2 regions of the Vibrio iocasae genome follow, and region 2 is predicted to be linked to the other one. Evidence: predicted binding sites of a transcription regulator. Region 2 holds the regulator's gene; the other holds the start of a gene.
What was found. Region 2 encodes CRP, which controls carbon source genes, mostly activating them, when cyclic AMP is high. Its sites were predicted from a motif close to TGTGANNNNNNTCACA; they were not measured.

Region 1 (16,691 bases), 1.4 Mb from region 2:
CTTTCCAGGCAGTTACAAAAGCTGGTCAATACGCATACCGTGACCGTCGCGCTAAGAAGCGTCAGTTCCGTCAGCTATGGATCGCTCGTATCAACGCTGCTTCTCGTCAGAATGGTCTATCTTACAGCCGTTTCATCAACGGTCTTAAGAAAGCTTCTATCGAGATCGATCGTAAGATCCTTGCTGATATCGCTGTATTCGACAAAGCTGCATTCGCAGTACTAGTTGAAAAAGCGAAAGCTGCTCTTTAATTAAGAGTTAGTTTACAGACTTTGAAAAGGAGACCCTCGGGTCTCCTTTTTTCTTTTCTGTTTTAACTGCATGTATAGTGATTGCTGGGTGCACTTGCTGTAGTAAACATGCTGCGCACTGGCTAAATAGGACCTAATTGCTTGGTAGAGAGCGGCTTAGCGGAAGCTAGTGCTCCCAGTAAGCACATAGAGTAAGCACATAGCCTGAACGCACAATTTTAGTTTTCTACTAACCGATAAATATTCCCACGATCAGTACTAAAATAAATAAACCCATCAGGGCTTAACTCTACATCGCGAATCCTTTCACCTAACTCCTCTGCGATTCTCTGTTCATCAACAATATTCTTTTTATTATCCAGAGTCAGAATATTCAAGTGAGTCAGCTTAAGAGCTCCTGCTACCAGTTTTCCGTTTAAAGAAGGATAACGCTCACCTCGGTATAGCAAAATATTACTAGGGGCGATGGACGGAATGTAAACTTTACGAGGGGATTCTATGCCTTCTTTTTCTTGGTGATCAGCGGCATCTAACGGTCCCCAATATTCTTTACCATGCGATGTAATGGGCCATCCGTAATTGGCTCCTTCTAATATAAGATTTACTTCGTCACCACCACGGGGACCATGCTCAATTGACCATAAATCACCAGTTTTTGAATCATAAAAAAGCCCCTGTGGGTTTCGATGACCAAAGCTCCATATCTCATCGAGAACACTCGCATCATCAACATATGGGTTACCACTGGGAGTAGAACCGTCTAGATTCAGGCGCAATATCGAACCTGCGTGATTAGCAGTATCCTGGCCATTCGGTCTGTCACCGCGATCACCAATGGAAATAAACACATGCCCTTTTCCGTCAAAAGCTATGCGGCTTCCAAAGTGCCTTGCCGTATTACTTGTGGATTTTGAGACAAAAATATCAGTCCATTCAGTGAGGGAACTTTGCTTTAAAGTAGAGTAGGCGAGGGCAGTTGCTGCCCCTTGTGGCGTTGACTTGCTATAGGTGAGAAAAGCTTTATCACTTATTACCGCTATATCCAGCAAGCCTCCCTGACCACGTGTGTAGATTTTATCTACAGTTGGTTGCGTTTTTATGCTTCCGTTACTGATCGTTAGCTTTTTAATACCGCCATTTCGCTCGGTGACCAGTACTGTATCTTTGTCAGGAAAAGCAAGCCCCCAAGGAACAGCAAACCCTTTACCTACCAGTTGGTAACTGTATTGGGAAGCCGCAGCAAAATGTGGTACCAGGAAAAATGACAATAAAAGTAAGTTGTAAAGCGACTTCATAAATCTCTACGTTGTTCGCTGATGAATAAGATAGATCTTAGTCTAAGCGAGGTGTTTTTCCATTAAGCGGTGCTGAATACCCGCTTCCTCATATTGTTCACCGTAAATTGTATACCCTAGTTTAGAGTAGAAGTTAACGGCATGTAGCTGTGAACCCAAATAAATACGTTTGTAGTTATTGGTTACAGCGACTCTTTCCAACTCGGATAAGATTAGCGTCCCGTATTGTTTGCCTCTGTGTTCTTTCAATACTGCGACTCGCCCGATATGCCCGTCGCTGAGTATTCTTCCGGTTGCGACGGCTTCTTTGCCAACAAATACAACGGCATGAATAGAATGGAGGTCTTGTCCGTCGAAATCAATGTCAGGATCAACATTCTGTTCCTTAGTAAATACTGTGTTTCTGATGGTTTTGATGGCTAGTTTATGAGAACTGTCGAAGCTGGTACTAATTACTTTATGATCATCCATTGTGTCTGTCTCTTTTCGAATTTTCTGGACCATTCTTACCCTCTGTATATGGCTATTTCCTATGAAAATTACAAGTTCAAATCGCGATTTAGCATTTGCATGATGAGCAATGAGAATACTTGCTGTCTAGTTGTTGATTAATTGAGCATTAGTTGGTATTTGATGCAGATTCAATTTGGCTTTAACGCTTGGTTTTATTACTATGTACAGCTATTCATGAATACATCCGTGGGCGTGTTGATCTTTCCAAATTGCAATAGTTAAAGCTTGCAATATGAAAAGACCAAAACGCCCATAAATTATGGACACTACCGAGAGGTAGATGAGGAAAAGATGCAACATCTACAAGAGATCATTGCTAACGCAACAGCCGCCATTGAAAGCGCTGATTCGTTAGTTGCACTTGATGAAGTGCGTGTTCAGTTTCTAGGTAAAAAAGGTGAGCTGACTGCTCAGCTTCAGAGCCTGGGTAAACTACCACCAGAAGAGCGCCGCAGTGCTGGTCAAGAGATCAACAAAGCAAAAGGTGCGGTTCAGCAGGCTATTGCGGCTCGTAAAGATGCGCTACAGCGTGAAGAGCTAGAGAAAAAACTCGCTGCAGAAACTATCGATGTAACACTGCCGGGTCGTCGTATTGAAAACGGTGGCCTACACCCTGTTACTCGTACTATCGAGCGTATCGAAAGCTTCTTTGGTGAGCTAGGCTTTACCGTTGAGTCAGGTCCAGAAATTGAAGATGATTTCCACAACTTTGATGCGCTAAACATTGCAGAAGATCATCCGGCTCGTACTGACCACGATACTTTCTTCTTCAATCCAAAGCTGATGCTTCGTACCCACACTTCTGGTGTACAGATTCGTACTATGGAAGAGCGTCAGCCTCCACTACGTTTTATTGCTCCTGGTCGTGTTTACCGTAACGACTACGATCAGACTCATACCCCAATGTTCCATCAGGTAGAAGGTATGCTGGTTGACGAAAACGTAAACTTCGCACAGCTTAAAGGCATTCTTAACGACTTCCTATGCAACTTCTTTGAAGAAGATCTGGAAGTGCGTTTCCGTCCTTCTTACTTCCCATTCACTGAGCCTTCAGCAGAAGTAGATGTGAAAGGTAAGAATGGCAAATGGCTTGAAGTTCTTGGCTGTGGCATGGTTCACCCTAACGTACTTCGCAGCGTAGGCATCGATCCTGAGAAATACTCTGGCTTTGCTTTCGGTATGGGTGTTGAACGTCTGACGATGCTTCGTTACGGCGTAAATGACCTACGTGCGTTCTTCGAGAACGACCTTCGTTTCCTAAAACAGTTCAAGTAAATCAGGGGCAGTCGAACTATGAAATTCAGTGAATCCTGGCTACGTGAGTGGGTTAACCCATCGGTAACTACTGACGAGCTTACACATCAAATCACTATGGCTGGCCTTGAGGTTGATGACGTACTACCTGTCGCTGGTGAGTTCACCGGCGTAAAAGTTGGTAAAGTTGTTGAATGTGGTCAGCACCCAGATGCAGACAAACTTCGCGTAACGAAAGTAGATGTTGGGGCTGAAGAGCTTCTAGATATCGTATGTGGCGCGCCAAACTGTCGTGAAGGCCTTAAAGTTGCAGTTGCAACGGTTGGTGCTGTGCTTCCTGGTGATTTCAAAATCAAGAAAGCAAAACTACGTGGTCAGCCTTCTCACGGCATGCTTTGTTCTTTCACAGAGCTTGGTATCGATGTTGAGTCTGATGGCATCATGGAGCTATCAGAAGCGGCAGAAATTGGTATGGACTTCCGTGCGTTCCTCGATCTGGAAGATGTAACGGTAGACGTTGACCTGACTTCTAACCGTGCTGACTGTTTCAGCATTCGCGGTCTTGCTCGTGAAGTGGGCGTACTAAACCGCGCTGACGTAACTGAGCCGGTTTTTGAAGCGGTTGCTCCATCAATCGATGACACAATCTCTATTGATGTTAAAGCTTTTGATGCATGTCCTCGTTACCTTGGTCGTGTGGTTAAGAATGTAGATGTAACAGCGGCTACACCAATCTGGATGCAGGAAAAACTACGCCGTTGTGGTATTCGCTCTATCGATCCAGTGGTTGATATCACTAACTATGTTCTGCTTGAGCAGGGCCAGCCAATGCACGCATTCGATCTAAACCAGATTGAAGGTGGTATTGTGGTTCGTCTGGCAGAGCAGGGCGAGAAGCTGACTCTTCTTGACGGCAACGAAGCTGAGCTTAACAGCGATACACTAATCATCTGTGACCACAACAAACCACTAGCTATTGGTGGTGTATTCGGTGGTGAAGGTTCCGGTGTAACGACTGAAACTAAAGATGTGCTACTTGAGTGTGCATTCTTTGCTCCTGATGCAATTAAAGGCCGTGCACGTAGCTATGGTCTGCACACAGATGCTTCAATGCGTTACGAGCGCGGTGTTGACTACGCGCTACAACCAAGTGCTATGGAACGCGCAACGCAGTTGCTGATTGAAATCTGTGGCGGTGAAGCGGGTCCTGTAATCACAGCCGAATCTGAAGCGGATCTTCCGAAGCCAAATACGGTTTCTCTACGTCGCACTAAGCTGGATAACCTGCTTGGTCATCACATCCCATCTGCAGATGTGGCGGAAATTCTTGAGCGTCTGGGTATGTCTGTTGAAACAACAGAAGAAGGCTGGACTGCACAAGCTCCAACATGGCGTTTTGATATCGCTATCGAGCAGGATCTGGTTGAAGAAGTTGGCCGTATCTACGGTTACGACAACATCCCTAATCAGGCTCCAGTAGCAGCTCTTGCAATGAACCTGCATAAAGAAGCGGATCAGCCTCTTAAGCGTGTTCGTGATCTGCTTGTCGATCGTGGTTACCACGAAGCAATCACATACAGCTTCGTAGAGCCAGAACAGCAGAAACTGATTGTGCCTGATGTTGAGCCTTTGATTCTTCCATTCCCGATCTCAGCGGATATGTCTGCCATGCGTCTTGGTCTGATTCAGGGCTTGTTGAACACAGTTGTTCACAACCAGAAGCGTCAGCAGCCACGTGTTCGTCTATTCGAGCAAGGTCTGCGCTTTATTCCTGATCAAGCAGCTGAGAATGGCATGCGTCAGGAAACAATGCTTGCTGGTGTTATTGCTGGTACTCGTAGTGAAGAGCACTGGGACATTGAGTCAAACACCGTTGATTTCTTTGACCTGAAAGGCGACCTGGAAGCGATTCTGGAGCTTACTTGCAACGAAAAAGCGTACAGCTTTAAAGCGGCTAAGCACCCGGCACTTCACCCTGGTCAGTCAGCAGCAATTGTTGTTGATGGAAAAGAAGTCGGTGTTATCGGTACTGTTCACCCAGAATTAGAGCGTAAGTTTGGCCTGAATGGCCGTACTATCGTATTCGAAATTGAATGGGCTGCAATTAACGAACGTGTAATCCCTGAAGCGGTTGCTCTGTCTAAGTTCCCATCAAACCGTCGTGACATCGCATTGGTTGTTGATGAGTCTGTAGCATCAGGTGATGTTGTAGAAGCTTGTCTGAAATCTGGTGGTGAGTTCCTGACAGATGCGAAGCTGTTCGATGTGTACGTAGGTAAAGGTGTAGAAGAAGGTAAGAAGAGCCTTGCTATCGCACTAAGCCTTCAGTCTGTTGAGCGTACGCTTGAAGATGCGGACATTGCTGGTTCTGTAGATGCCATCGTTGCTGCGGTTTCTGAGCAGTTCGGTGCGACACTGCGTGACTAATTAAAAGTCATTGCGATCAAGAAGGGCGCTTGTTTAAGCGCCCTTTTTTAAGGCTTCTAATATAGATAAGCTTCGTTGGCTAGCTTTCTATACTTTAAGCGCTTTGTAACTCGGAATCCACGGGCTGTGACAATTCATGTCTACGAATTTCCACATTACCAATAAGTAACAGACAAGCGCCGATGATCTGATACTCGTTGAGTGAAATATCTAACGCCCACCAGTTTATCAGTGCTGCAAACACGGGGAAGGTCATCTCTGCGAGCGTAGCAGCTTGTGCGGGCACTCGCTTTAATCCCTGGTAATAGAACCACATACCGACTAAGCCACTAAGTAGTGCCATAAGCACCAATGAGCTCAAATCTCCGGTGGTGATAGTGGTAATCTGCTCCTGATTTAATACCCCCAATGTTGCGAGAACAAGTAAACCAGTGGTAAAACGCCCGGACATGATGGCATTAGCCGACATGCCTGTTTGAGATAAATACTTTCCGCAAACGGTGGCCATACCCCATGCAAACACTGCAAGTAGTGTGTATCCGTACCCCATAACAATATCGTTGCTCAAATCGCTATAGTGAAGGTTTGCCGAACTTAACTTGGCAATATCAGTCCACATCATGGTTAGGCTCCCTGCAAGAATAACCAGAGCCCAAAAGGCAAAGTGCTTACGAATCTGCTCTTTAAGAAGCCAGGAGGCCGCGAGAATGGCGACAAGAGGCTGCAGTTTTTGTAACAGAATCACAACGGTAGGATTCAGGTATTGAAACGCCTGAGTAAACGCAAGTGTACCAACAGCCGAGCCAATTCCGCCAATGAAGAATAAACTAACAAAACCAAGACGAGATAAACGTTTAAACTCAGCTTTATGCTTGATAAGCAGCGGAAGCGTAATTAAAAACAGTGTGATGTGTTCAAGTAAAACGATTTGAAGGGTAGAGTACCCTGCATTTAATAGTGGGTAACGTATCAAGGTATCTAACGCCCAGGTCAGACACGCGATCATGATAAAGAATGTACCTGCCATCTTAATTTCCTTTTTAATAAAGATGAACAGGGGCGATGATTGAAAAACAATAGACAAATACTCTGGCATGCAGAAAAGGCGGCACAGTGACTCAACGGTGTGAGCGCCATGATACCTGAATCTAAACTTGCCAAAGCAGAACTTTCACCTGACGGTAAAGCTCTCTAGTCGATCTTCTTTCATCCGGACTATTACCGTCGGCTTTGGAGTCTCACCAAATCTGCTGACCTTAGAAGAAATTACATCCACTAAGCGCTCGCGGGCTTTTTGCTATCAATATCTAAGTATAAATAAGCAAATTACCGCCGGTGGGGAATTGCGCCCCGCCCTGAAGTTCGATTTAAATTATGAATCGTTAGAACTTTATGTATTTTCTAAAATAAATTCAATAGTCTGTATCAATAAACCGACAAAAAAACAAAGGGCTCACAGATGTGAGCCCTTGAACTATTCAGCTTAAGTGGTTGGTTACTTAAACATCTCAGAAGTAACTAGTACAATACCGTTTGGTGACACTGTGTACTTCTCTGCGTCTGCAGCTGGATCTTCACCAATTACTGTGCCATCTGGAATCTGACAACCTTCACCTACGATAACCTTAGTTAGTCGACAGTGACGACCTACATCAGCATTTGGCAGAATGATTGAGTCCTTAATGGTTGAGTAGCTGTGTAGGCGAACATCGGAAGAAACCAGAGAGTGTTCAACCGCTGCACCAGATACAATTACGCCTGCTGTAAGTACTGAATCTACTGCGTAGCCGCGACGGCCATCGTCATTGAATACAAACTTCACACCAGGACGCTGGCTCTGGTTTGTAATTACAGGCCATTCCTGAGAGTACATATCCAGCTCTGGGTCTGGGGAAAGCAGATCCATGGTTGCAACATAGTACTCATCCAGGTTACCAACATCGCGCCAGTAAGCCGTTTTACCAGGGTGACCGCCTCCGTCAGCGAATACATAACCGCTAACTTTATGACGACCAAGAAGGCCAGGGATGATGTTATGACCGAAGTCGTGGTTATAGTCAGGATCTTCAAGTGCATTTACCAGCTCTTCTTCAAGAAGGTCTGCATTGAAGATGTAGATACCCATAGAAACAAGTGCTTTAGATGGGTCATGTGGGTCTGCTGGTGGATTAGCCGGCTTCTCTACAAATGCTTTTACTTCACCTTCGCCATCGATACCCATTACACCGAATGAAGACGCTTCTTCAATTGGTTTGTGGATACAAGCAACAGTAACTGCTGCATTTGTTTCCACATGGAAGTTAAGCATACGTGAGTAGTCCATTTTGTAGATATGGTCACCACCAAGTACAAGAACGTATTTAGAGTTTTGCTTTTTAATCAGATCAAGGTTTTGGTATACCGCATCCGCTGTACCACGATACCAATCTTCACCTGTTCTTTGCTGTGCCGGAACGATACGAACACCTTCGCCCATTGCTGGAGAAAGAACCTGCCAGCCGTCTTGAAGATGATCAATCAAATCCTGCGCCATGTATTGAGTTAGGACGCCTACCTTACGAATACCTGAGTTAATACAGTTAGAAAGAGTAAAATCAATAATTCGAAACTTACCGCCAAATGAAACAGCTGGCTTCGCGTTATTACTTGTCAATTGTTTTAATCGTGTTCCTTTGCCTCCTGCCAAAATAAGTGCGCTTGTTTCTCGAACAAGTCTATTGGTATCAGCATGCGAATAATTGTTACTTGACATATATTTAAAGCCTTTTAAATAAAAAAATAATAAAACTGTCAGCACCCTTGTAGTTTGGGGGCTAGCACTGACCCATTTACAGTACTATGTTTTTTCCAACAACTTTGTTGCGTGCGTCACTGTTCAGGGGAAATGCATACTAAATTAGTTATATATTTGTTTTATGCCATGTAGTTGATATTCAGTGATTGAGTGTAGGAAACAATTATGTTTCAATTGTAAAACTTTACCCGCCTAACAGGTTAAAACTTAAAGAAATATCTTGGGTTTTATCATAAAAACTGCAAATAAATCTTATCTCTTACAATCCCTGATTATTTAGTGAATTATTCTTCCTTCACAGGAAAATCAGTTAGATATCATCAATATAATGATAAAACTATAATTATATTGGGATACTTATCTACCCTAGTAGCATTTGAAATCGATTACTTCTACTCAAATGGTCTAATATTCTAAGAAAAAAATTGGCGAAAATCATAAGGTTGGCATAAACTTCAGTTGACTGTGCCAATACACTTGTTATTGGTAAGGTAACTAAATAGTGGTGTTGCTTATATAGCAGCAATGTTTAACAAAGCTTTGAGGGAAGTTTTTATGGCGCTCACAAAGGCCGATCTGGCTGAGAACCTGTTTGAAAAACTAGGATACAGTAAACGGGATGCCAAGGAGACGGTTGAAGTGTTCTTCGAAGAGATTCGCAAGGCATTAGAAAGTGGCGAGCAGGTAAAACTGTCAGGGTTTGGTAATTTCGATCTTAGAGACAAAAGTGAAAGACCAGGTCGAAACCCTAAAACCGGTGAAGACATTCCAATTACTGCACGACGCGTTGTAACATTCCGTCCCGGGCAAAAATTAAAAGCTCGTGTAGAGAATATCAAACTTGATTAATGATAAAAAAGACCACTGTATTTAGTGGTCTTTTAGTCATTTTTGCTTGTTGTCGGTTTTCGACTCGCTAGGCAGCTCTTATTTCAGTTGTGATGTAAGGCTGCCAAGCATCCTGGTAAAGTTCTAGTGATTGACGTCGAAGAGATGTTATACGGTGTATCTCGTACTCCGTTAGCATTCTGCTCTCGCTGACTGCCAATCTTTCTATTCCTTGTATTGCTTCATACAGATCATGTTCTGGACCGCTTTTTACTTCTGCTATTGATCTCAAATGCAGTTGAACTTCTGCAATATGTTTACTTTCTGGTAGCTCAATCAATACGTTTAGATCCCGATATCCTGACGGTGCTGGGGTTTTGAAGCGATTCTTTACTTTTACGATGTTTGTCTCTCGTGCCAATGTTTCGTATGCCGATACCAGACCTTCGATGTCGTCAGCTACGAGAGTCGCCCGTGCAAGATCAGTGATTTGGTTTGCCTGACCATTCAGCTCAGTGTTGACTTTAATTTTAGCTCTCTCTTTGGATTTTACGCCTGCAAACTCAGGGGTAGTGTTTGTTAGCATTGCTGTTGTTTTACAGATGTTCTCTAGCTCAGCTTGGGCAGATTCCGCTTGTGCATATAAAGCGTCAAAATCATTGATTGGTTGAATTGTGTGGAAGGATACAGGTTCTATACCATACAAGCCGCTTAGGCTATGTTTAAACAGTTTTGGGCTGATTTGATTTGCACTTTCTTTGGGTTTTTCCTGCTTCTTGGAAACGTCCTGCTGAACAGCTGCAAACGCGGGCGCTTTACTCAAAATGAGCAGCGATAGGGTAAGCGTACGTAAAAGTTGACTCATCAACACTCCTGACTTATCTATGTCCCTGGTAAAACTGTATTTTCAAAAGAAACCAGATTTTATAGATGATGTCGTCAGCGGATTGCTTTCGCTTACAGGAATATATCTTAGGGCATTTTTTCTTTTTCCAATGGATCTTTGCATTAATTTACATTGTATGAGACTTCCATCACATATATTAACTCTTGAATGTTTAACAAAATTGATACAAATTACCCGTTGGTTTTCAAAGAACAAGTAGATGTATGCGAGATAGAGAGTTTTGGCATAGTAAATGGGCCTCAAATAAAATCGGTTTTCACCTGGAAGATGTTAATCCACTGCTGATTAAGTTCTGGGAGAAAGTGAATGCAGACAGAGAATCGAGAGTGTTTGTACCTTTATGCGGTAAAACCGAAGATTTAGTCTGGCTGGCGAATCTGCATGATAATGTGCAGGGCGTAGAGCTAAGTGAAATTGCTGTAAGAGCATTTTTCTCGGAGCACTTTTACACTCCGCTCGTAACTCAGTTACCGGGTAGTCACGAGCTGTATCAGTTTGATGAGCTGAACATTTATACGGGGGATTTTTTTACCGCACCTGTTGAACCTTATGATGTGGTTTACGACCGAGCAGCATTGGTTGCACTACCGGAAGACATGAGGCACGAGTATGTAGAGAGGGTTAAATCATTTCTCACAAAAGGAGGACGAATCCTTCTTATTACTCTTGATTACATACAGAGTGAAATGGCAGGGCCTCCGTTTAGTGTCTCTGAAGCAGAGGTTCGAACACTTTTTAGCGATTGTACGATAACGAGGGTATTCAGAGATGAAGCCGATTCCGAGCATCCTAAAATTACTAAGAAAGGACTTAGCCGGTTTGCTGAAGAAGTGTGGCTGATCGAAGGGTTTTAGCTTTGCATAAATAGGGAAGCTGAGCTTCCCTAGGTTCATTGACAAAATCCGCCATCCCACTAGCCTTGTGATTGCGAAGGCGGGGACCTACTTGGACATTTGCGTTTTGATTAAATATCGCTTAGTAGATGATCTTAATCTTAGCCGCAGCTTCAACTGCAACATCGACCGCTTTTTCAGTCGACTTTCTTCGAGTCAGGACAACACCAAGGCGACGTCTGCCATCAATATCTGGTTTACCGAAAAGACGTAACTGAGTTTTTGACGCTGAAAGCACATCTTCTAAACCTTCATAGCGAATATTGTCCGATGTTCCTTCTCCTAAAATGACAGCAGATGCGGACGGACCATATTCGACGATCTTATTAATTGGCAACCCCACGAATGCTCGAACGTGCAGCGCAAATTCAGACAGTTCCTGTGACATCATTGTGACCATACCAGTATCGTGCGGGCGAGGGGACACTTCACTAAATATGACCTTATCGCCTTTTACGAATAGCTCTACACCAAACAATCCGTAACCACCCAGTGCATTAACAACGGTCTCAGATACGTACTGAGCTGCTTTAAGCGCGATTTCAGACATTGCTTGTGGCTGCCAGGACTCGCGGTAATCACCATCTTCTTGTCTATGACCAATAGGTGCGCAGAAATGCACGCCATCAACAGCGCGTACAGTCAGTAAAGTTATTTCGTAGTCAAAATCGACAAAGCCTTCAACGATAACGCGTCCCGCACCGGCACGACCGCCTTCTTGTGCGTAGCTCCATGCTGATTCAATATCAGATTCTTGCTTGATGATGCTTTGTCCTTTACCCGATGAACTCATCACTGGCTTAACGACGCATGGCATGCCGACAGTCTCAACGGCTTTATTGAACTCTTCAAAAGTGTCAGCGAACCGGTAAGGTGAGGTTTCTATTGAAAGATCTTCTGCTGCGAGTCGACGGATACCTTCACGGTTCATGGTCAACTTGGTCGCATTGGCAGTAGGGACAACATTGACGCCTTGCTCTTCAAGCTCGATCAGTGTATCAGTGGCAATTGCCTCTATTTCGGGAACAATATAGTCAGGTTTTTCTGCTGCAACGACTTTTTTCAGTGCTTCTCCGTCTAGCATATCAATCACGTAACTTTTATGCGCGACTTGCATCGCAGGAGCATCTGCGTATCGGTCACATGCGATAACTTCCAGACCTAGTCGCTGACATTCAATAGCGACTTCTTTACCAAGTTCACCAGAACCTAGCAGTAACACTCGAGTTGCGTTTTCACGGGTAGCAGTCCCAAACATCTTGTTTCCTTTATCCAGCAATGATTTTTAGCGGATCATACTGAAATTAAATTAAGACGCAATCGTTTGCTGTGTAAATCTGAGAAATAAAAAAGCCTTATCGAAATAAGGCTTTAATGGGATATGTTGCTATATGTATTTAGACTGAAACATAGCTAACAGGAATGTCAGGATTGATTACATCCAGCGTTGCCTGGATATAGGCTAAGTGACTGATCTTTCCGGTAGAGACTTCTGCAACAGCAGCGTTCTTAATTTCATCAAAGCTGTGACCTGACATGAGTACCTGCATAAAGGCAACTTGCAATGGTGGCAGGCTAGGGTTGAATGCTGCGTTTTCAGCATAAGCACCCATAACAACGGTTCCATCGTTAAGCTCAAGAGCAACACCACTATGGTTCTCTGTGTAAGGAGAGTGGCTCATGTTCAGCGCTTCTACGGCTTTTTGCAGAAGAGAATCATCTTCCGGGGACTCATGGGATAGTCTGTTTCCATCCATCAGTCTCTCTTTTATCTGAAGATCGCTTGGTCCAAAAGATTCTGGAAGGTATTCCTGAAGCGATTTTTCATCTCTCTGAGGTAGCTGAATCATCAACTCATTGGCTGTTGTTAGCTCATTCATAAACTGACGGCAGTGTCCGCAAGGGCTGTAGTTAACCGTCACATCTTTCAGGCCTTTTTCGCCCTTCATCCATGCGTGGCTGACAGCACATTGCTCTGCGTGGACGGTTTGACCAAGCTGAGCGCCTTCGAACTCCATGTTGGCACCAAAGTATAGTCGACCAGACAGGCCTCTTGCGATTGCACCAACAAAAAACTCGGAAATAGGCGCGTAAGAGAATGCCGCTGCGAGAGGAAGTAAGGTTACTCTAAGCTCATCATCTGGCAATCCTGTGATCTGCAAAAGTTCGTCAAACTGTTCAGAAGAGATAGTCGCGTCAAAATCATCAGATGCCACAATTTGCTTTAGGTACTGAGCAATTTTTGGTGGCATCTCATTCAGCACTTGTTCTAGTCGAGAGTTCATCAATGACTCCTTTGGTTATCGTTATGTGTCATTTTAGAACAAATTTGCATTAATGCTGTGACAAAGGTCTCAGTAAAAAATGTAATGAGTTTTCATTTTTCATTAATTGAGTGACGTCACGCTTTTTGAGTGTGTATGCCTTAACCATTGACGATAATGTGCAGCCACTCGACAAAAACGTAGAACATTGGTGCGAGAAAAGAGGTAATTACACCGCAAAGAACCAATGCCAATGAGCTAAACGCACCTTCTTTGGGATTTTTCTCAATACTTGTTGCAGTTCCTAGTGCATGAGCAACCGTTCCCATGGTTAAGCCTTTTGCAATAGGGTGAGTGATACCGATTAAGTTATAGATTGGATAGGCGAAGATTGCACCAAATACACCCACGATTAGAACCATGATTGCTGCTATTGCTGGTTCTCCACCCAAATGGCTAGAAACTTCCATGGCAATTGGTGTGGTAACGGACTTGCCTAGGATACTGGCGATCAAAGGGATATCTGTGTTGAGTAGTACAGCAATCACTGATGCAGTAAACATGGAAAGAACACTTCCTACACCGCAAGCAAGAAAGATGATTTTCCAGTTTGCCCTGATTTCGCGAGCTTGTTCATACAAGGGGTACGCAAGAGCAACAACCGCAGGTTGCAACAAATACATCAGAACTTCATTTTCAGCATAGTACGTTTGATAAGTCGTCTCTGTTAACAGCAACAGTGGGATGACTATAGCCAAACTAATCAGTAGCGGATTTGCTAATGGGTGTTTGAGCTTTTGGCTGATTAACCGAGCAATCAGAAACGAACTGAAAGTTACAAATAGCCAAATCATCTCTTATCCACCAATATTTTCTCAAGCATCCAGGCCAGACAAACTAAGACAATAGCGGAACCCCCAACGGTACTAACAAAAATCTGCAGAGCATTTGCGCTGAGAAGTTCGTAATGCTCCATTAGCCCTACGCTTACAGGTATAAACAGCAAAATCATATATCGGATTAATAGCTGGGCAGAAGGTTTGACCCACTCTGCTGGTATAACGCCCGTTGTCATCAGGAAAAAAAGAAGCAACATGCCGATAATACTCCCCGGAATGCCTATCCCAAGGAGCAATTGAATAGAATTACCAGCAAAAAGTGCAGCGACAATAAGAAACGCAGAAACAATGTATCTGACGATTTGGATTATTTTGTTTTTTATCATTCTCTTAGGATACAAGGTTCTCTACGTATTTGTAGACAGACTTTAGTATGGCTATTTTCTTCTCATCGGACTCGTGCTCATGGGCTAAATTCTCCAAATTTAACATGTAATCAGGTAGTTGAGACTCAAAGTAATCTCTGCAGTGATTTGTCCATTTAACCTGTTCTGTTTCACTTAACGTCGATGGAAAGTTTCTCGCACGATATCTAAATAGAAGAGGTTCGATACGAGGGTCTGAATACGAGATATCCAAAGCAGCCAGATGCTCAGGCGCAGTCTGTCGGATTATATCTATAGAAGCCTTATCTGATGGTGAGAAGAAACCGTCGTAAAGCATGGTATCTACATTTCCTTTGTTCTCGAACTCACGCTCATGTTGATAAAGCTCGATCAGTTTTTCGCGAATCTCTGGATGTTGTTTGATCGTTGCCAGGTTCTTAAGACATTTTTCACGATCGATACCAATCTGTTCTGCATTCTCTGCAGTCAGGGTTTTCGCGGGTGCAAGAATAGGGCACTTGTTGATATGAATCAGCTTAACCGGAACAGGGAGTTCATCTTCACTTAACTCAGAGTGTCTGGTATACAGACGTTCTTTGAGCATATCGCCATCAAGCTCAAGGATAGGTGAGATGTCTTTTGCCAGATTGATACAGATTACGGCATTCTGATTCTTCGGGTGCCACGCAACAGGAACAATCCAACTCGTGTTAGAGCATTCAACACCGAACATTCCGGAAACATGAACTAGAGGAGTCAGGTTAACGATATCAATAAGCTCATTTAACTTACGTTTGTGGCGCATCTGATATAGGTACTCGAACAGTTTAGGCTGTGCGGCTTTTAGTTTTTTAGCTAGCTCTATGGTGGCGATGACATCGGCCATTGCATCATGGGCATTTTCGTGTTCGATACCATTTTCGACCGAAAGCTGTTCCAGCTTGAAGCTGGGTGTGCCGTCCTCTTTCGTCGGCCAGTTAATTCCTTCCGGGCGAAGTGCGTAACAGGTTCGCATTACATCAAGCAGATCCCATCGGGAGTTACCGTTCTGCCAACTCCAGGCATAGGGGTCAAAGAAGTTGCGATAAAGCGTATATCGGGTGACTTCGTCATCAAATCGAATGCTGTTGTAGCCAAGGCTAGTGGTATTCGGGACAGAAAGTTCCTGATGTATTCTGCGAATAAACTCTGGCTCGGGCAGTCCCTGATTTTGCGCCTTTTGCGGTGTGATTCCGGTAATTAATGCGGCTTCTGGTGAAGGTAGGTAATCTGCTGGTGGCTGACAATAGATAACTAGGGGCTCACCAATAATGTTGAAATCCATATCAGTACGAACACCAGCAAACTGGCTTGGCCTGTCAGTAGCAGGACTTGTTCCCCAGGTTTCATAATCGAACCAGAAGAATGTAGGTGAGTGTTCGTTTTGCATAGTTTGTTCCGCATCGCTTAATTAATGGCGATATTAGACCATTGAGCACAAGTTAAGGCAATGAACAGACATGTTTTTCGTCACTAACTGGCCGAAAGTAGTTCACTCCAAGAAAGATGAACGAGTTAAACGGTACGTATTCCTATAACGCGGTATTCGTTTTAACTATTAGTATGGACACAGTAGAGCAATATCTGTCAGGTTATTTTACATATTTATATTGATTTAAATTAGATTGAATAAATAAAAAATATTCAGTTAGTAAGGTGTGAGCTGTTTGTTTTATCGCGCTAATTATAAACCAAGGCTAACTTATTGATTAATGTTGGAATGAAATTAATTATGGGTGTTTACTCTAATTTTTCAGCTTTCCATTAGAATAAATACGTAACTCTAATATTGTTTTTAATAAGGAAGTATAACGTTAATTTGTCATGAAAATTTACACTGAATCTCAAGGTTTATTATAAGTTTCTATTTTTGCTGTGGTTTATTTTAGGTTCATTTTATGCATGTGAAAGCTGTGCTTAATACAAGATCAGATATTAATAATTCGAAGGTCTGAGGTGTAATTATGAAGATGATGATTAAGGTTATATTTGCAGTAATAT
Region 2 (16,691 bases):
AAACGACTATAAAGCCTATTTTTGGGATACCACCACCGGGCAAGCATTGTATATGTTTGAACACGATGCACGTATAAACCGTGTAGCCCTGCAAAGAGACGGTAAGCTGGCATTCACATCCGATGGTTCTAACGATAGCTTCGTATGGGATCTCGCCAATGGAAAAAAAATATCTGAGTTAAAGTCACTTTCCAGACAGCTTGTGTTCTCGACAGCAAGATTTTCTGATGACGGGCAAATGATTGTAACCGGTACACCTTCCGGCAGAGTTCAACTATGGAATTCAAATACAGGTAAGCGGTTGGACTGGTGGGAAGTGGAGCCTCTAAAAGAAACTCGCCCTCCACGTGCAGTCGTGTATGATGCTGCCTTTGATTACGAGAATAGAGTTATATCTGCAACATCTGCAGGTATCGCCCAGGCCTGGAAAATAGAAAATGACTAAAATTGAAGAGCTTGAACTGAGAATCAATGATCTGGAAATCAAAAACTCGTTTCAGGAGCAAACCATTGACGAACTCAATGACGCCCTAAGCCAACAACAAGTAATGATTTCTAAGATGCAAGAGCAGATGAAGTTTATGGTTGAAAAGATAAAGGGAAGTAACCGTTCAAATCTGGCTGATGAATCAGAAGAAACACCACCGCCACATTATTAACTTTTGATTTTCTCTCTTGACGACACTGCACTCAAATCATTGTCACTCCAGAATTAGCCTTAGCGAATATACGGAATCTAACCTCTGCGCATCCGTCGACTAGATTCCGTACTAAAATCGTGCCTAGCGATACGGAACGACGGGCATAAAAAAGGTGGTCTACATGACCACCTCAGAATCCTAAGCTAACGCTTATTAGTGCGAGCAGCCACAGCCGCCACCGTTGCCGCCACCACAGCAACCTTCTTCTTTATCATGACCATGGCCGTGACCTTCGCCACCACAACATTCGTGATCGTCGCCTTTGCCTTCACCGCCACAGCAGCCACCAGCTTTATGAATATGGCCGTGCTCAGCTTCTTCTGCAGTTGCTTCACGTGTTGCTACCACCTCAACATCAAAAGTCAGTGTCTGACCTGCTAGCATGTGGTTGCCATCAACAACAACTTCATCGCCATCTACTTCTGTTACTTCTACAGGGATTGGACCCTGATCTGTATCAGCAAGGAAGCGCATGCCAACTTCAATTTGCTCTACGCCTTGAAATACGTTTGCAGGTACGCGCTGAACTAGTGCGTCGTTGTGTTCACCGTATGCATCATCCGGAGCAACTGTTGCAGAGAACTTATCGCCAGCTTCTTTACCTTCCAGCTCTTTTTCAAGGCCAGTGATCAGGTTGTTGTGACCATGAAGGTAATCCAGTGGAGCTTCAACTGTTGACTGATCAACGACTACACCGTCTTCAAGTTTTACCTGGTAAGCAAGGCTTACTACTACGTTCTTTTCAATTTTCATGATAACTCCGGAGGATGTATTGAAATAATTGCCCTGCTTGAATTGCTTTCCAAAAATCAGGATCTCCACACATTATGGGGGCAAAATATATAAACTCAATTATTCCATACAAACTTTGTTGAGAATTTTTCTCAGCATCAAAGTTATCTCGCACTTCTACTGTTGCCTCGTATCTCTACTCGGGCTTAAAGACTCCGATCATCTCTTGGCCATTATGTTCACTCTGTTCAACAGCCTTTGGAAGACGTTGCTCTTTGTAATCACAATCAACACATTCAACTAATTCGATATCATTCTCTACCCACCAACGCAGAGAGTCTGAACTTTGACAGCTTGGGCAGGTTGCTCCGGCAATAAATCTTCTTTTCATTATCTGTATCTTTTTATTGTTCTATTTCCAGTGATCCATAGAGTGATTATCCGTTTCCATCTCTCTACCAAATATTTCTTCAAGTTCCTTTCTCGCTTCTTTGGCACGAAGCGCTAAGTTCTTATCATCCTGATGTTGAGGCAACAATTCCTGCAACATAGCCGCATCAAGCTTTCTAAAGTGCGACTCTGCTCTTTTCGCCTGGTAAGGGTGAAAGCCCAACTCGACCAGAGTCTGACGTCCAAGGTCAAGCGCACCTAAGAACATCTCACGAGAATAGTTTGGTACGCCATGATTTAACAGTTGGTAGGCTTCTACACGACTTCGGGCTCGCGCCAAAACCTTCATATTCGGGAAATGGTGATGGCACATCTCAGCAACAGCCAAGACTTCATCTGGATTATCGGTACAGATGACTATCGCCTCTGCCTTTTCTGCCCCCGCAGCTCGAAGCAAATCCAATTGAGTCGCATCACCATAATAAACTTTATAGCCATACTTTCTTAGCAACTGGATCTGGCTTGGATCACTCTCCAAAACCGTCACCTTAACTTTATTGGCATACATCAAACGACCAACAATCTGACCAAACCGACCGAAGCCAACGATAATAACTCTAGGTTTCTTGTCTTTAACCTTGTGGGGTTTACTGGAAGCGTCTGAAAGGTTTATCGTCGCGGAGAACCATTTTTTCTGAGCAAGCAATAGAAGTGGTGTCGTAACCATAGATAAACTCACGACCACCAGCAGAAACTCAACTAAATCCTGATCTAGCAGATTTTCAGCCTGAGCTGCGGTGAACAGTACGAATGCAAACTCACCACCCTGACTCAAAATAGCGGCCATCTGGCTACGCGCTTTTGGCCTGGTGCCAAACAAACGTGCCAGTATGTATAGGATCAGCCCTTTAATCACAACTAAACCAACCACCGCGATAAGGATCTTGGTTGGCTCCAACGCCAATAACCCCAGATTTACGGCCATGCCTACAGCGATAAAGAACAAACCAAGCAATAATCCTTTGAATGGTTCGATTGCGATTTCAAGCTCATGTCGGTACTCACTTTCTGCCAGAAGAACACCGGCCAGAAAAGTTCCCAACGCCATCGACAATCCGAGCTTTTGCATAATGACAGCAATACCGATTACCAATAAAAGCGCAGCAACAGTAAATAGCTCCCTGACACCGCTCATCACGACATAACGAAATAGCGGCCTCAGCAAATAGTGACCACCCACTAAAAACACCACAATACTACCGAGCATAAGCAGTGCGTCTCGCCAGTCTCCCCCGACATTGCCAGCAAGCAGCGGCAACATGGCTAACATCGGAATAACCGCGATATCCTGAAACAACAAAACTGCAAAACCTGACTGCCCGGTTTCAGACCCGGCAAGCTCCTGCTCTTCAATCACTTTGAGTGCAATGGCGGTCGAAGACAACGCCAGCGCCATACCAATTACAAGGCTACTTTGCCAGGATAAATCGAATAAACTGGTGATTGCCGCGATAATAATGGTCGTGACAACAACCTGAGCGCCGCCCAATCCGAGAATTGGATTTCGCATTTGCCAAAGCTTTTTGGGATTAAGTTCCAACCCAATAAGAAAGAGCAGCAACACAACGCCAAACTCTGCAAAATGCAGTATCGCGTCGACATCACTGATCAACCCAAATCCCCACGGGCCAATAGCCAAGCCTGCAAGCAAATATCCAAGGACAGACCCCAGCCCCATGCGCTGAGCCAGAGGAACCGCAACCACTGCGGAAGTAAGAAATATCACACCAGTTTGAAGGAACTCACTTGTTGCTGCCATGCTATTCCTCCTCATCTGAAAAGATAATCGACTTTTCACCAAATGGATTTTTAAGCCAGGTTCTATACTTTTCAGCATGTTCATAGCGCTCGATATCAGTAACATGCCGAGCCCAGTGCAACACTAGAGGCTTAAACCAGTTCATCTGACAAAGGGCTGCTGTTAATTCAAATGGCTGGAGAATCTCTTGTAATGGATATTTGTTATAGCCTGAATGACCAAAAGCCTCTTTTGCACCTCCGGTAGAAATAACACTTCTCCAGTATTTCCCCTTCAAAGCACTACCTTCCCCAAAAGCAAAGCCTTTGCCTAACACTCTATCCATCCACTCTTTCAGAAGTGCCGGGCATGAATACATATAGAGAGGGTGTTGAAAAACAATAATATCGTGGGACAGCAGCAACTGATGTTCATGCTGGATATCGATAAAAAAGTCGGGATAGCAAGCGTAGAGATCATGCACGGTGACATGAGCCAAATCGCTGACTTTACGAATCATCACCTGATTGGCAATTGATGCTCCCTGATCCGGATGAGCGTAAATCACCAAAATCTTGGGCGTTTGATGTTCTGCTAGATTCATTCCCTGAACTCAGTATCCATATGTTTTAACTTTGTTAATGAAACCATGATATACCTAAAGTAACTCAAGATGCGAGTATCAATAACATCTGATACTATGCCCCGGTAAAATTTGTTCTTACCACTTCTATAAGATTTCTATGATTACTTTCTCAGACATTCAGTTATTACGAGGCGGAAAACCGCTACTCGATCAGGCTACTGCATCTATCAACCCTGGAGACAAAGTTGGTTTGGTAGGTAAAAACGGTTGTGGTAAATCTACGCTGTTTGCTCTGTTAAAAGATGAACTTTCTATAGATGCTGGTAACTTCCAAATGCCGTCACATTGGGAACTGGCTTGGGTTACGCAGGAAACACCTGCACTTGAACGTCATGCCCTTGAATACGTTATTGATGGTGACAGAGAGTATCGTCAACTTGAGTCAGAGCTAACTAAAGCAGAAGAAGCCGACAATGGCACGCTAGCGGCTGAGATTCACGGGAAGATAGAAACCATTGGTGGGTACACTATACGTGCCAGAGCAGCCGAGCTGCTTAACGGCCTTGGATTCAGCCAGAATCAGATGAGCTGGAATCTGACTCAGTTTTCTGGTGGTTGGCGTATGCGACTCAATCTGGCTCAGGCTCTGTTGTGCCGTTCTGACCTGCTACTTCTCGATGAACCAACCAACCACTTAGATTTAGATGCGGTTATGTGGCTGGAGCGCTGGTTACAATCATATCCAGGAACGCTAATTTTGATCTCGCATGACCGGGATTTTCTGGATCCTATTGTTGGACGCATCATCCATATAGAGAACGAGTTATTAAACGAGTACACCGGTAACTACTCATCTTTTGAAACACAACGCGCTCAAAAGTTGGTTCTGCAACAAGCTATGTTTCAGAAGCAACAGAAACAAATGGCACACATGCAGAGCTACATCGATCGATTCCGCTATAAAGCCTCTAAGGCGCGTCAGGCTCAAAGCCGTATAAAAGCACTTGAGAAAATGGAAAAGGTGCTGCCTGCTCAGTTTGATAACCCATTCAGCTTCGAGTTTAGAGAGCCTTCTGCACTGCCAAACCCAATTCTTATGATGGACGAGGTTTCTGCCGGGTATGACGACAACCTTATTCTGGAGAAAATCCGTCTGAACCTGGTTCCTGGCAGCCGAATTGGCTTGCTCGGGCGTAACGGTGCGGGTAAATCGACACTGATTAAACTTCTATCTAGCGAGTTGAAACCGCAAGGCGGGGATTTAACTTATTCTCAAGGGGTGAAGATTGGTTACTTTGCACAGCATCAGCTTGAAACTTTGCATCCAGAAGAGACGCCTCTTCAACATATGATGCAAATCGCACCAGAGAAAACGGAACAAGAGCTAAGAAATTATCTGGGTAGCTTTGGTTTCCATGGAGATAAAGCACTTGAGAAAGTTGCTCCGTTTTCAGGTGGTGAAAAAGCACGTCTGGTTCTGGCTCTTATCGTGTGGCAAAAACCAAACCTGCTGCTTCTCGATGAACCAACCAACCACCTTGACCTAGATATGCGTCAGGCGCTCACTTTAGCCCTGCAGACCTTTGAAGGTGCAATGGTCATTGTCAGCCACGATAGATACCTGTTAAGAGCAACAACCGATGACCTTTATCTGGTACATGATCGTCAGGTCGCCCCTTTTGACGGTGATCTGAATGATTACTACAAATGGCTAACTGATCAAAGTAAAGCTGAGCGAAAAGAAGCACAACAGGATGCGCCACCAAAGGATACAACCAATAGCGCAGCGGCCCGAAAAGAGCAAAAGCGTCGTGAAGCAGAGTTCCGTAAGCAGACAGCGCCACTCAGGAAAAATCTGGAAAAACTTGAGAAGCGAATGGATAAGCTGAACGAGGCTTTGGCGGAAATTGAGCAGCAATTAACAGATACTTCACTGTACCAGTCTGAAAATAAAGCTAAACTTAATAAAGTTTTAGCGGAACAAGCAACTTCCAAAGCAGAGCTTGAAGACGTGGAAATGGAGTGGATGGATATTCAGGAAACTCTGGAGCAAATGGAGCTGGAAAGGATGTAGGTTTATGGCGTCAGACTCTTCTTTTAACCTCACTATTGAACGACTGTGGCAGTTCAGCCTGCAGTATTACAGCGTGAAAGAAGTAAAAGAGGCGTGTCTGAACCTACAGAACAAGTTTCATGGCAACGTAAACCTGCTTTTGATGCTCAAGTGGCTGGACGAGCACAATCTGACGTTTAAACATGAAGAGTGGACTGATGTGCAAAGATGTATCTTACGCAGCGAACAACTTCTTCAGCACTACCGCGAACTCAGAAAGAAACTAAAAAGTAACCTGCCCGACTCTCTATACAGAGAGTCGCTTGAGTTTGAGTTACTTTTGGAAAAACAGCAGCAATCGGACCTTGTTGATTGCATCAATTCTCTGCAGCTGTCTGAGAACACCGACGAGCCGCTAACTAAGCTTTACTGCGAACAACTTAGTGCAGACCATCTTTTTGAAGCTTTCTCCAAGAAGTTTTATAAAAGTTGATGGTGAAAGCACCTTCGATTCGCATCACCACATAAAGACGACACAACTTGCAGTAAGTGCGGCCATTCCAACGTTAAAGCGTTTCCATGCTGTCGCACCTGAAAGCCATTTGCCAATCAGCGCACCAAATCCAACCCATATAGAAGAAGTGTGTAGCTGAGTGATAAAGAAAATCAGCGCAATATAAGCCACCGATAGCCAATAACCCTCACCCGCCAGCGAGAAAGAACCTATTGCAGTCACCATCATCATCCAGGCTTTGGGATTAACGTACTGAAAAAAAGCCGCCTCCAAGAACGTCATAGGTTTGCGCTCTTTTTCACCCTCTATGGATGCAGGGCCTGTGTTAGCAATTTTATACGCCAAATAGAGAATATAGAGACTCCCTAACCACTTCATCGCTTCCTGTATCTCCGGGTAGGCTTTAAAAATCGCGCTCAAGCCTGCAGCCAGCATAAAGATCATGCTAATTAAACCTAAGCTAATCCCCAAAAAGTGTGGAATACTGCGCTTATAGCCAAAGTTAGCCCCTGATGCCGTCAACATCACATTGTTTGGCCCCGGAGTGCCTGTCATCACAATCGCAAACACCAATACCGACAGAAAGAATTGCCATTCCATTTTAAATCTCCTCACGCAGCAGAAATTGTATCGGTACAATTTCATATATCTTATTGACTTGTTACTATTGTGCGCACAAAATAACCATAACAATCGATGCAAATAAGATCAAAAGGTTTATTGTCACCATGACAATCGTTACATTTGAACTCTGCCCTCAAGACAGTTCACCCAAATACAAGCAGATTGCTGATCTGATAGAAGAAAAGATCACAAAGGGAGAATTAAGATCAAACGACAAATTACCCACTCACCGAAATCTTGCAGATCAGCTATCGGTAACCGTTGGGACAGTCACCAGAGCCTACGCAGAAGCTGAACGCAGAGGCTTAGTCGAAGCTCGTGTTGGCGCAGGCACCTTTGTCGTGGACGCCCAAAAAGCTTACTGGGCATTTGATCAATCGGAACAAAGAGCGGAAGGTGAGTCTAATCTGGGATTTAATATCCCTCCTTTAGTTGACCGTAGCGATATGTTGCGCGAAGCGATGGAAGCTTTGTCTCGCTCTCCTCAGGCACTCAATCAATTTATGATTTATCAAAAGCCGACGGGAATTGAATCTCATCGAAGTATCGTCGCTAAGTGGCTCAGAGAGAAAGGTGTCGAACTTAACGAAGAACGGATGCTTTTTAGTTCTGGGGCTCAGCATGGTGTCCAAATGGTATTAGATGCCTTAACCCGAGCCGGAGATACCATTTTAGTTGAGAAGCTGACTTACCCAGGATTAATAAGTCTGGCGAAGCAAAAGCAACTCTCCATTAAAGGAGTTGAAATGGATGAAGAAGGCATACTTCCAGATGCGCTTGATGCTGCTTGTCGCCAGTATCAGGCTCGATTCATCTATCTGACTCCAAGCCTTCAGAACCCAACGACTGCAACCATGTCTCTTGAAAGAAGAAAAGAGATTCTGAGAATTTGTAAAAAATACGACCTGTATGTGATCGAAGATGATGTGAATGGCTTGCTACCAGAGAACCTCTCTCCTCCACTAGTGAATCTGGCGCCCGAGCAAGTGATCCATATTGGTGCGGTTTCTAAGTGGTTAGCTCCAGGCTTAAGAGTTGGATACATTCAGCCTCCAGAAAAGCTTTATCAGCCTTTGAGCATTGCTCTACAAAACCATAGCTGGATGATAAGCCCTCTGCTTACAGCACTCACTTGTGAGTTAATGCAAAGCCAAAAAGCAGATCAAACCTTGCTGGCCATTCGACAAGAGATGGAGCAGCGACTTGAGTTAACCCTGCAATACTTAGGTAACTTCGATATTCGATACAAGAAGCACTGTTTTCATGTCTGGCTTTCACTTCCTGAACACTGGCGATTAAGCGATTTTGTTGAAGCCACTAAAAACAACAATGTTGTCGTTAAATCCGCAGAATTGTTTACGCCACCAGCCGGAAATGTCGTTCCGGCAGTAAGGCTTGCATTAAGCTCTCCTTTAAACCAAGCTGAACTAAAGCTTGGCCTGGAGAAGCTAAAGCAGCTACTGGAAACCAACCCGATAAGTAACTTTGCATTATGACCAATTTTGAGCCTGCAAAAGGGTTAAATAACCCTCACCTACAAACTATTGTTCCGCGCCTGATTCGCAAGTCCGCACTCTTTGAGCCGATTTGGGAATCATTGGAATTGCCCGACGGGGATTTCTTAGACCTCGCATGGAGTGAAGATAAGAGTTCAGACTCGGCAAATGACAAACCCATATTTGTACTGTTTCATGGCCTGGAAGGGAGTTTTTACAGCCCCTACGCTAACGGGCTAATGAAAGCTTTCTCGGATAACGGCTGGCTATCAGTGATGATGCATTTTCGTGGTTGTAGTGGTAGACCGAACCGGCTAGCCAGAGCTTATCATTCCGGAGAAACGGAAGATGCCCGATTCTTCCTGAACTACCTTAACGAGATGTTCCCGAATCAACCTAAAGTAGCGATAGGCATTTCACTCGGGGGAAACATGTTAGTCCGGTATCTGGCGCACTATCGTGATAACCCAATACTGAATGCAGCAACCGTGGTATCCGCACCACTTGATCTGGCAGCCTGCTCGAAAAGAATCGAAAGTGGATTTTCTAAGGTATACCGAAATTACCTTCTAAGCTCACTAAAAGATAACGCGCTGAAAAAAGGCAATAAGTTGAGTGAAGCCCTGGGTATCAGTTCTGCTGCAATTAAAAGCGTTAAAACGCTTTACGGGTTTGACGACACAATTACAGCACCGCTACACGGATTTAAGAATGCTGCCGAGTATTATGCAAAATGTTCTGGGCTGCCTGTACTGAACCAAGTGTCAATCCCACTTCAGGTTATTCATGCTAAAGACGATCCTTTTATGACTCAAAAAGTCATTCCCGACTTTAAACTTAATGAGAACATACATTATCGGTTATTTAAACGCGGTGGCCATGTGGGGTTCTTGTCAGGTTCCATCCGCAAACCAAAGTTCTGGCTTGAAAGTGCCATGCCAAGCTATTACCGTCATATGTACCTTTAAACATCCAACACCGAGCCCCTGTCGTAAAAGAGAGAAGTATTTATGATTGTCCCCTGGGAAGAACTAGAAACAGACACATTGGAAAACCTAATCCAGGCATTTATTTTACGGGAAGGAACCGACTACGGTGACGTAGAGTTTTCACTGCAAGATAAAGTCGATCAGGTTAAGGCGCAAATCGAGTCAGGTGAAGCCGTTATCGTTTTTTCAGAGTTGCATGAAACCGTTGATATCAAGCTAAAAAGAGAGTTCTCTTAACCACAGATTTCCAATGGATTGATTGACGTTTTATCGCAATCTCATAGACTGTACAACTGTAGTTAACAAACAGACAAGGATTGTCATGTCAGCTAAACACCCCATCATTGCTGTAACAGGTTCATCCGGAGCCGGTACAACCACAACCACCGAAGCTTTCAGGAAAATGTTTAATATCATGGACCTCAAGCCTGCGTGGGTTGAAGGTGATAGCTTTCACCGTTTCACTCGTCCAGAAATGGATACCGAAATTCGAAAAGCGAAAGAGCAGGGAAAACACATCAGTTACTTTGGCCCCGAAGCCAACGACTTTGTGATGCTGGAAAAATTCTTCCGCCAATATGGTGATGAAGGTACAGGACAGTTCCGAAAATACTTACACTCATTTGATGAAGCCGTTCCCTACAATCAAATGCCCGGCACATTCACTCCCTGGCATGACCTACCTGAAAACAGTGATGTCCTTTTTTACGAAGGCCTGCATGGTGGTGTAAAGTGGGGAGACGTGAATGCTTCGCAGCATGTCGATCTGCTCATCGGGATGGTTCCAATCGTAAACCTGGAGTGGATTCAGAAGTTCGTTCGCGATACCAGAGACAGAGGACACTCACGTGAAGCGGTGATGGACTCCATTGTTCGCTCTATGGACGACTACCTAAACTATATTACTCCGCAGTTTTCACGCACGCACATCAACTTTCAGCGCGTACCAACCGTCGACACATCAAATCCCCTAAATGCAAAAGGAATTCCTAGTCTGGATGAGAGCTTTGTCGTTATCCGCATTAGGGGTATCAAAAACGTGGACTTCCCTTATCTTTTGGCAATGATAGATGGCTCATTTATGTCAAGACACAACACGCTTGTAGTACCGGGGGGAAAGATGAGTTTTGCTATGGAGCTCATTATTCGTCCGGCTCTTCAGCAGCTCATTGAAACCGGCAAAATAGGTTAATTTATAAGCCATATCACAGGTTAGTTGTTAGACCGTGATAATGTGCACATTTTTGCTTAAAAAATCGGAGTTCGCGAGCGATCAAAATCAAGAAATCGTTTGCAAAAAGATATAATATTCATAACGAAATACAAGATGCTTGCAGCCATTGATAAGAAAACCTATGCTATTCGACCTACAAGAATGGTTCAGTAGCAGAGGACGCTGCTGAGCATCAGGCCCTGCAGATAAAGTGAGATAATTATGGTTCTAGGTAAACCTCAAACCGATCCAACGTTAGAGTGGTTTCTTTCACACTGTCATATTCATAAGTACCCATCAAAAAGTACTTTGATTCATGCTGGTGAAAAGGCCGAAACTCTTTACTACATTGTTAAAGGTTCTGTTGCTGTCCTAATCAAGGATGAAGAAGGTAAAGAGATGATTCTTTCTTACCTTAACCAAGGTGATTTTATTGGTGAACTAGGTCTGTTCGAAGAAGACCAGGAGCGTACAGCTTGGGTTCGCGCTAAATCTCCTTGTGAAGTTGCAGAGATTTCATTTAAGAAGTTCCGTCAGCTAATTCAGGTAAACCCAGATATCCTAATGCGTCTTTCAGCTCAGATGGCAAGTCGTCTGCAGGTGACAAGCCAGAAAGTTGGTGACTTGGCATTCCTTGATGTAACTGGTCGTATCGCTCAGACTCTTCTGAACCTGGCTAAGCAGCCAGATGCGATGACTCACCCAGACGGTATGCAAATTAAGATCACTCGTCAGGAAATTGGTCAGATCGTGGGTTGTTCACGTGAGACTGTGGGTCGTATCCTGAAGATGCTTGAAGAGCAGAACCTGATTTCTGCACACGGTAAAACTATCGTGGTATACGGTACTCGTTAATAATCTCGAGTCTGTTACAGATATTAGAAACGCAGCTTCGGCTGCGTTTTTTGTATTTATCGAATGGTTAAGTTAGTGGATGAAGTCGCTTACACGAACCGCATAACTGGCTAACACTTAATAATCTAATTTCAGCAGTTAGCATGTTCGTTCCATCGACCACAACCACTAACCTCTAATAGTTCAATCTGATTTTGGATTGTTCATTCCATCGAGCACACCCAGTAAACAAAGTACAAGCGTACAAGCGTACAAGCGTACAAGCGTACAAGCGTACAAGCCATCATTGAACCCTAGTGGAAGAAAGCAATGGAAAAGTTTGAGTCTATTTATCATAGAGCCGCAGAAAGAAAAGGCGGTGAGCAACGCCTTGAAGAGCTTCTTAGTAAACCATTAACAAAGGAAAAAGTCGCAGCCATACCCAATGACCGTTGGTTATCAGCATTCACGATGAAAGTTTTTCAGTGTGGTATTTCATGGGATGTGGTACGTAAGAAGTGGCCTAACTTTGAAGAGGCATTTTTTGGTTTTAAAGTTGAACCACTGCTTATGCTTTCTGACGAACAATGGGAAGAGAAAGCTAAGAACCCAGCTATTATCCGTCACCTTACAAAAGTGATGTCGATTCCTGCTAATGCTGACATGATTCACTCTGCTTCTATTGAGCACGGTTCGTTTGGTGAGATGGTTGCAAATTGGCCTTCAGAAGACATTACAGGCTTATGGGAGTATCTCAAGAAGAATGGTAGCCGCTTAGGTGGAAATACCGGTCCATACGCGCTTAGAACGCTTGGTATTGATACTTTTATTCTTTCCTCTGATGTGGAGTCGCATCTGCGCAATATTGGTGTTATCGATTCTGGTAGAAGGACAAAAAAAGCCCAGAATGCCGCTTGCAAAGCATTCGCAGAGTGGCAGCAGGAATCAGGCCGTTCTTTGGCAGAGATTAGCCAGACTATCGCCTTTAGCTGTGGTGATAATCGGGTTGTTTAGCTGTTCTTTATTGCTCTTGTACAGCTATCCTTAAGGAAGGATCATAGGTATCCAAAAGCTCGAATTGCTGTACTGATCAGCTTTTTGACCTATTGAGCTACTGGTACCCAAAAGCTTTTAAAGCTATTTACATACGGAAAAACCCGAAGTAGTGACTTCGGGTTTTACTTTCCAGCTCAAACGCTTGGACTATATAACACCTAGCTCTCTTAGGCGTTCCATCAGATAACTGTCTGCTGTGTATCTCTCTGATAGCACTACTTCCGGCTTTGGATGCAGGAATAAAGGTAGTGATATACGCGAATGCTCCTGACGCTCACCCGTTGGGTTAATTACACGGTGGGTCGTAGAAGGGAAATAACCTCCGGATGCTTCCTGAAGCATGTCACCAATATTGATGATCAGGTTGCCGAAGTCACAAGGTACATCTAACCAATCCCCCTCTTTACTAAGAACCTGTAAACCTGGCTCATTGGCAGCAGGTAAAACTGTTAGAAGGTTAATGTCTTCATGGGCTGCAGCTCGTATTGCTCCCGGCTCTTCATCACCTGTCATCGGTGGATAGTGCAGTACTCGCAACAAGGTTTTTTGGCTACCATTAATCATTTCTGAAAGAGCAATAGAAAAACGTTCTTTTACATCTACTGGAGCGTGCTCTTCAACCCAACCTAGCAACTCTTCCGCAAACGCGTTTGCTCTCTGATAGTAATCAAGTATTTGTTCTTCTAGCTCTTCCGGAATCTGTCCCCAAGGATAGACATGAAAATACTCCTTGATATCTTTATGAGTATGACCTTTAGCAATTTCAGATACCGATGGCGGGAAATATCCATCCTGAGTTTCCGAGTTAAAGTGAAAATCTTTCTTACGCTCTGAGGTAAAAAACTTGTACCAGTTTTCATATATGGACTCGACAAGCTCTTTGGGGATCGGGTGATTTTTAAGTACACCAAATCCAGTATCACGTAGTGAGCTTACAAATTGTTGAGCAGCATCTTCTGCAAGGTAATCGACAGTTTCCAGTTTCATAACTTTACTTCTTATCATTGTTATTGGTGGAACTGCGGACTTTAAATGTTAAATATATGTAAATCAATCTTTACTAAATCAAATAACGCATTTTGTGTAAAACCTGCAATTTTCAACAATTAACGTACATATATTTGGTGCTCAATTAGCCTTAAGCAAGGAAGGGTTACAGGTACTCAAAAGCTATTTTAGCTACACACGTACAGCTTTTAAGGAGGGAGGGTTACTGGAACCCAAAAGCTCTTTAACCTGATTAGCAGATACAAAAAAACCAGAGCCGAAACTCTGGTTTCTCTTAAGCAAATAATTGATTTGTAGCTAAGCTGTACGGTTTTAGGACAAGGAGGTCACGCGCAGTGTACGTTAGTACATGAGCATGACCGACGCAGTAATAAAACCTTACAGCGACGATACAAAATCAATTATCACATCATGCCTGGCATGCCACCCATACCACCCATGCCGCCCATATCAGGCATTGCTGGAGCGTCGCCAGCAGGCATGTCAGTAACCATAGCTTCTGTAGTGATCATCAGGCCAGCAACAGATGCTGCGAACTGTAGAGCTGAACGAGTTACTTTAGTTGGATCTAGGATACCCATCTCGATCATGTCGTTGTATTCACCAGTTGCTGCGTTGTAGCCGTAGTTAGCTTCACCACCTTTAACATTGTTAGCTACCACAGACTCTTCATCACCTGCGTTGGCAACGATTTGACGAAGTGGTGCTTCCATTGCACGAAGTGCTACGCGGATACCAACGTTCTGCTCTTCGTTTGCACCTTCAAGGCCAGCAACTTTAGATGCTGCACGAACAAGAGCGACACCACCACCAGCAACAACACCTTCTTCAACTGCTGCGCGAGTTGCGTGAAGTGCGTCTTCTACGCGGTCTTTCTTCTCTTTCATTTCTACTTCAGTTGCTGCACCAACTTTAATTACTGCAACACCACCAGCTAGCTTAGCAACACGCTCTTGTAGCTTCTCTTTGTCGTAGTCAGAAGTTGCTTCTTCAATCTGCTGACGAATCTGAGTAACACGGCCGTTGATCATCGCTTCTTCACCCACACCATCGATGATAGTTGTGTTTTCTTTAGTGATTGTGATGCGCTTCGCCTGACCTAGATCTTCAAGAGTTACTTTCTCAAGTTCCAGACCAACTTCTTCAGAGATAACAGTACCCGCAGTTAGGATAGCGATGTCCTGAAGCATTGCTTTACGACGATCACCAAAGCCAGGCGCTTTAACAGCTGCAGCTTTAACAATACCGCGCATGTTGTTCACAACTAGAGTTGCTAGTGCTTCACCTTCTACATCTTCAGCGATGATTAGAAGAGGACGAGATGCTTTTGCTACTGCTTCCAGAGTTGGAAGAAGTTCACGGATGTTTGATACTTTCTTATCAATCAGAAGGATGAATGGGTTTTCCAGATCAACAGAACCCGCTTCCTGGTTGTTGATGAAGTAAGGAGAAAGGTAACCGCGGTCAAACTGCATACCTTCTACTACGTCTAGCTCATCATGTAGAGCCTGACCTTCTTCAACAGTGATAACACCGTCGCGGCCAACTTTTTCCATTGCTTCAGCAATGATGTTACCTACAGTCTCGTCAGAGTTTGCAGAGATAGTACCAACCTGCGCGATTGCTTTAGTATCTGCACATGGAACAGAAAGTGCTTTTAGCTCTTCAACTGCTGCTGCAACTGCTTTGTCGATACCACGCTTAAGATCCATTGGGTTCATACCCGCAGCTACCGCTTTAAGACCTTCGTTTACGATTGATTGTGCCAGTACAGTTGCTGTTGTTGTACCGTCACCCGCTGCATCGTTTGCCTGAGATGCAACTTCTTTAACCATTTGTGCACCCATGTTCTGGAACTTGTCTTCCAGTTCAATTTCACGCGCTACAGAAACACCATCTTTAGTGATAGTCGGAGCACCGAAAGATTTGTCCAGTACTACGTTACGGCCTTTAGGGCCAAGTGTTACTTTTACAGCATCAGCCAGAACGTTTACACCTTCTAGCATTTTAACTCGTGCGTCGTTACCAAATTTAACGTCTTTAGCAGCCATCTTTATTTCCTTTAATCTTTAATTCTGTTTCTGTTGAAAAGTGAATTACTCAACGAGTGCTTATTCAACGATAGCCATGATGTCGTTTTCAGACATGATAAGAACTTCTTTACCGTCGATCTTTTCAGTCTTAGTACCGTAGCCTTCAGAGAAGATAACAGTATCACCAACTTTAACGTCCAATGGCTGTACTGAGCCATTTTCTAGGATGCGGCCTTTACCCACAGCCAGAATAGTACCGCGAGTTGATTTCTCTGCAGCAGAACCAGTTAAAACGATGCCGCCCGCAGACTTAGATTCCACTTCCTGGCGTTCAACGATAACACGGTCATGTAAAGGACGAATATTCATTGGTCGTCTCTCCTGATTATTTTTCCATTTGATTTGATTATTGCCGTTTTTCGGCGGTTGAAATTTATGTGGGGGGCGAGCGCTGGGATAACAAGGGGTAAGTGGGATTTTTTTGCGATAAATACCTAAGTATTAGATACTGATTACATAAGAATTTGAGGTTTCATCAATTAATGGCTTGTAAATACTGTAAAGAGAACTGGTTCTGGAAAAAGATCGGCCGCTGTCAGCGTTGCATGGATCAGTTAACCGTGCTCTCGGTTTTGTGCTGGATAGTCTGGTGGTTTGGATTCAG

Region 1: the regulator CRP is predicted to act here: its motif matches at 13,504-13,519, upstream of cdd (cytidine deaminase).

The regions. Positions count from the first base shown of each region.
Region 1 covers NZ_CP145311.1:1,608,865-1,625,555, forward strand. The annotation lists gene rplT (50S ribosomal protein L20) at 1-251, shown strand, start outside; gene SNR28_RS17185 (PQQ-dependent sugar dehydrogenase) at 470-1,546, opposite strand; gene SNR28_RS17190 (GNAT family N-acetyltransferase) at 1,589-2,050, opposite strand; gene pheS (phenylalanine--tRNA ligase subunit alpha) at 2,351-3,334, shown strand; gene pheT (phenylalanine--tRNA ligase subunit beta) at 3,353-5,740, shown strand; gene SNR28_RS17205 (DMT family transporter) at 5,835-6,767, opposite strand; FMN riboswitch at 6,935-7,107, opposite strand; gene glgC (glucose-1-phosphate adenylyltransferase) at 7,236-8,492, opposite strand; gene ihfA (integration host factor subunit alpha) at 9,090-9,383, shown strand; gene SNR28_RS17220 (RelA/SpoT domain-containing protein) at 9,451-10,227, opposite strand; gene SNR28_RS17225 (thiopurine S-methyltransferase) at 10,473-11,123, shown strand; gene purT (formate-dependent phosphoribosylglycinamide formyltransferase) at 11,245-12,420, opposite strand; gene cdd (cytidine deaminase) at 12,560-13,447, opposite strand; gene SNR28_RS17240 (LrgB family protein) at 13,588-14,280, opposite strand; gene SNR28_RS17245 (CidA/LrgA family protein) at 14,277-14,651, opposite strand; gene sbcB (exodeoxyribonuclease I) at 14,656-16,080, opposite strand; gene SNR28_RS17255 (hypothetical protein) at 16,655-16,691, shown strand, end outside.
Region 2 covers NZ_CP145311.1:224,399-241,089, reverse strand. The annotation lists gene SNR28_RS10610 (WD40 repeat domain-containing protein) at 1-445, shown strand, start outside; gene SNR28_RS10605 (SlyX family protein) at 438-659, shown strand; gene slyD (peptidylprolyl isomerase) at 855-1,454, opposite strand; gene SNR28_RS10595 (YheV family putative zinc ribbon protein) at 1,630-1,824, opposite strand; gene kefB (glutathione-regulated potassium-efflux system protein KefB) at 1,846-3,642, opposite strand; gene kefG (glutathione-regulated potassium-efflux system ancillary protein KefG) at 3,644-4,225, opposite strand; gene SNR28_RS10580 (ABC transporter ATP-binding protein) at 4,365-6,281, shown strand; gene SNR28_RS10575 (TIGR02444 family protein) at 6,286-6,753, shown strand; gene SNR28_RS10570 (LysE family translocator) at 6,778-7,374, opposite strand; gene SNR28_RS10565 (PLP-dependent aminotransferase family protein) at 7,503-8,894, shown strand; gene SNR28_RS10560 (hydrolase) at 8,891-9,862, shown strand; gene SNR28_RS10555 (YheU family protein) at 9,905-10,120, shown strand; gene SNR28_RS10550 (phosphoribulokinase) at 10,206-11,075, shown strand; gene crp (cAMP-activated global transcriptional regulator CRP) at 11,319-11,951, shown strand; gene SNR28_RS10540 (DNA-3-methyladenine glycosylase I) at 12,261-12,944, shown strand; gene SNR28_RS10535 (isopenicillin N synthase family dioxygenase) at 13,134-13,973, opposite strand; gene groL (chaperonin GroEL) at 14,399-16,045, opposite strand; gene SNR28_RS10525 (co-chaperone GroES) at 16,106-16,396, opposite strand; gene SNR28_RS10520 (DUF3624 domain-containing protein) at 16,570-16,691, shown strand, end outside.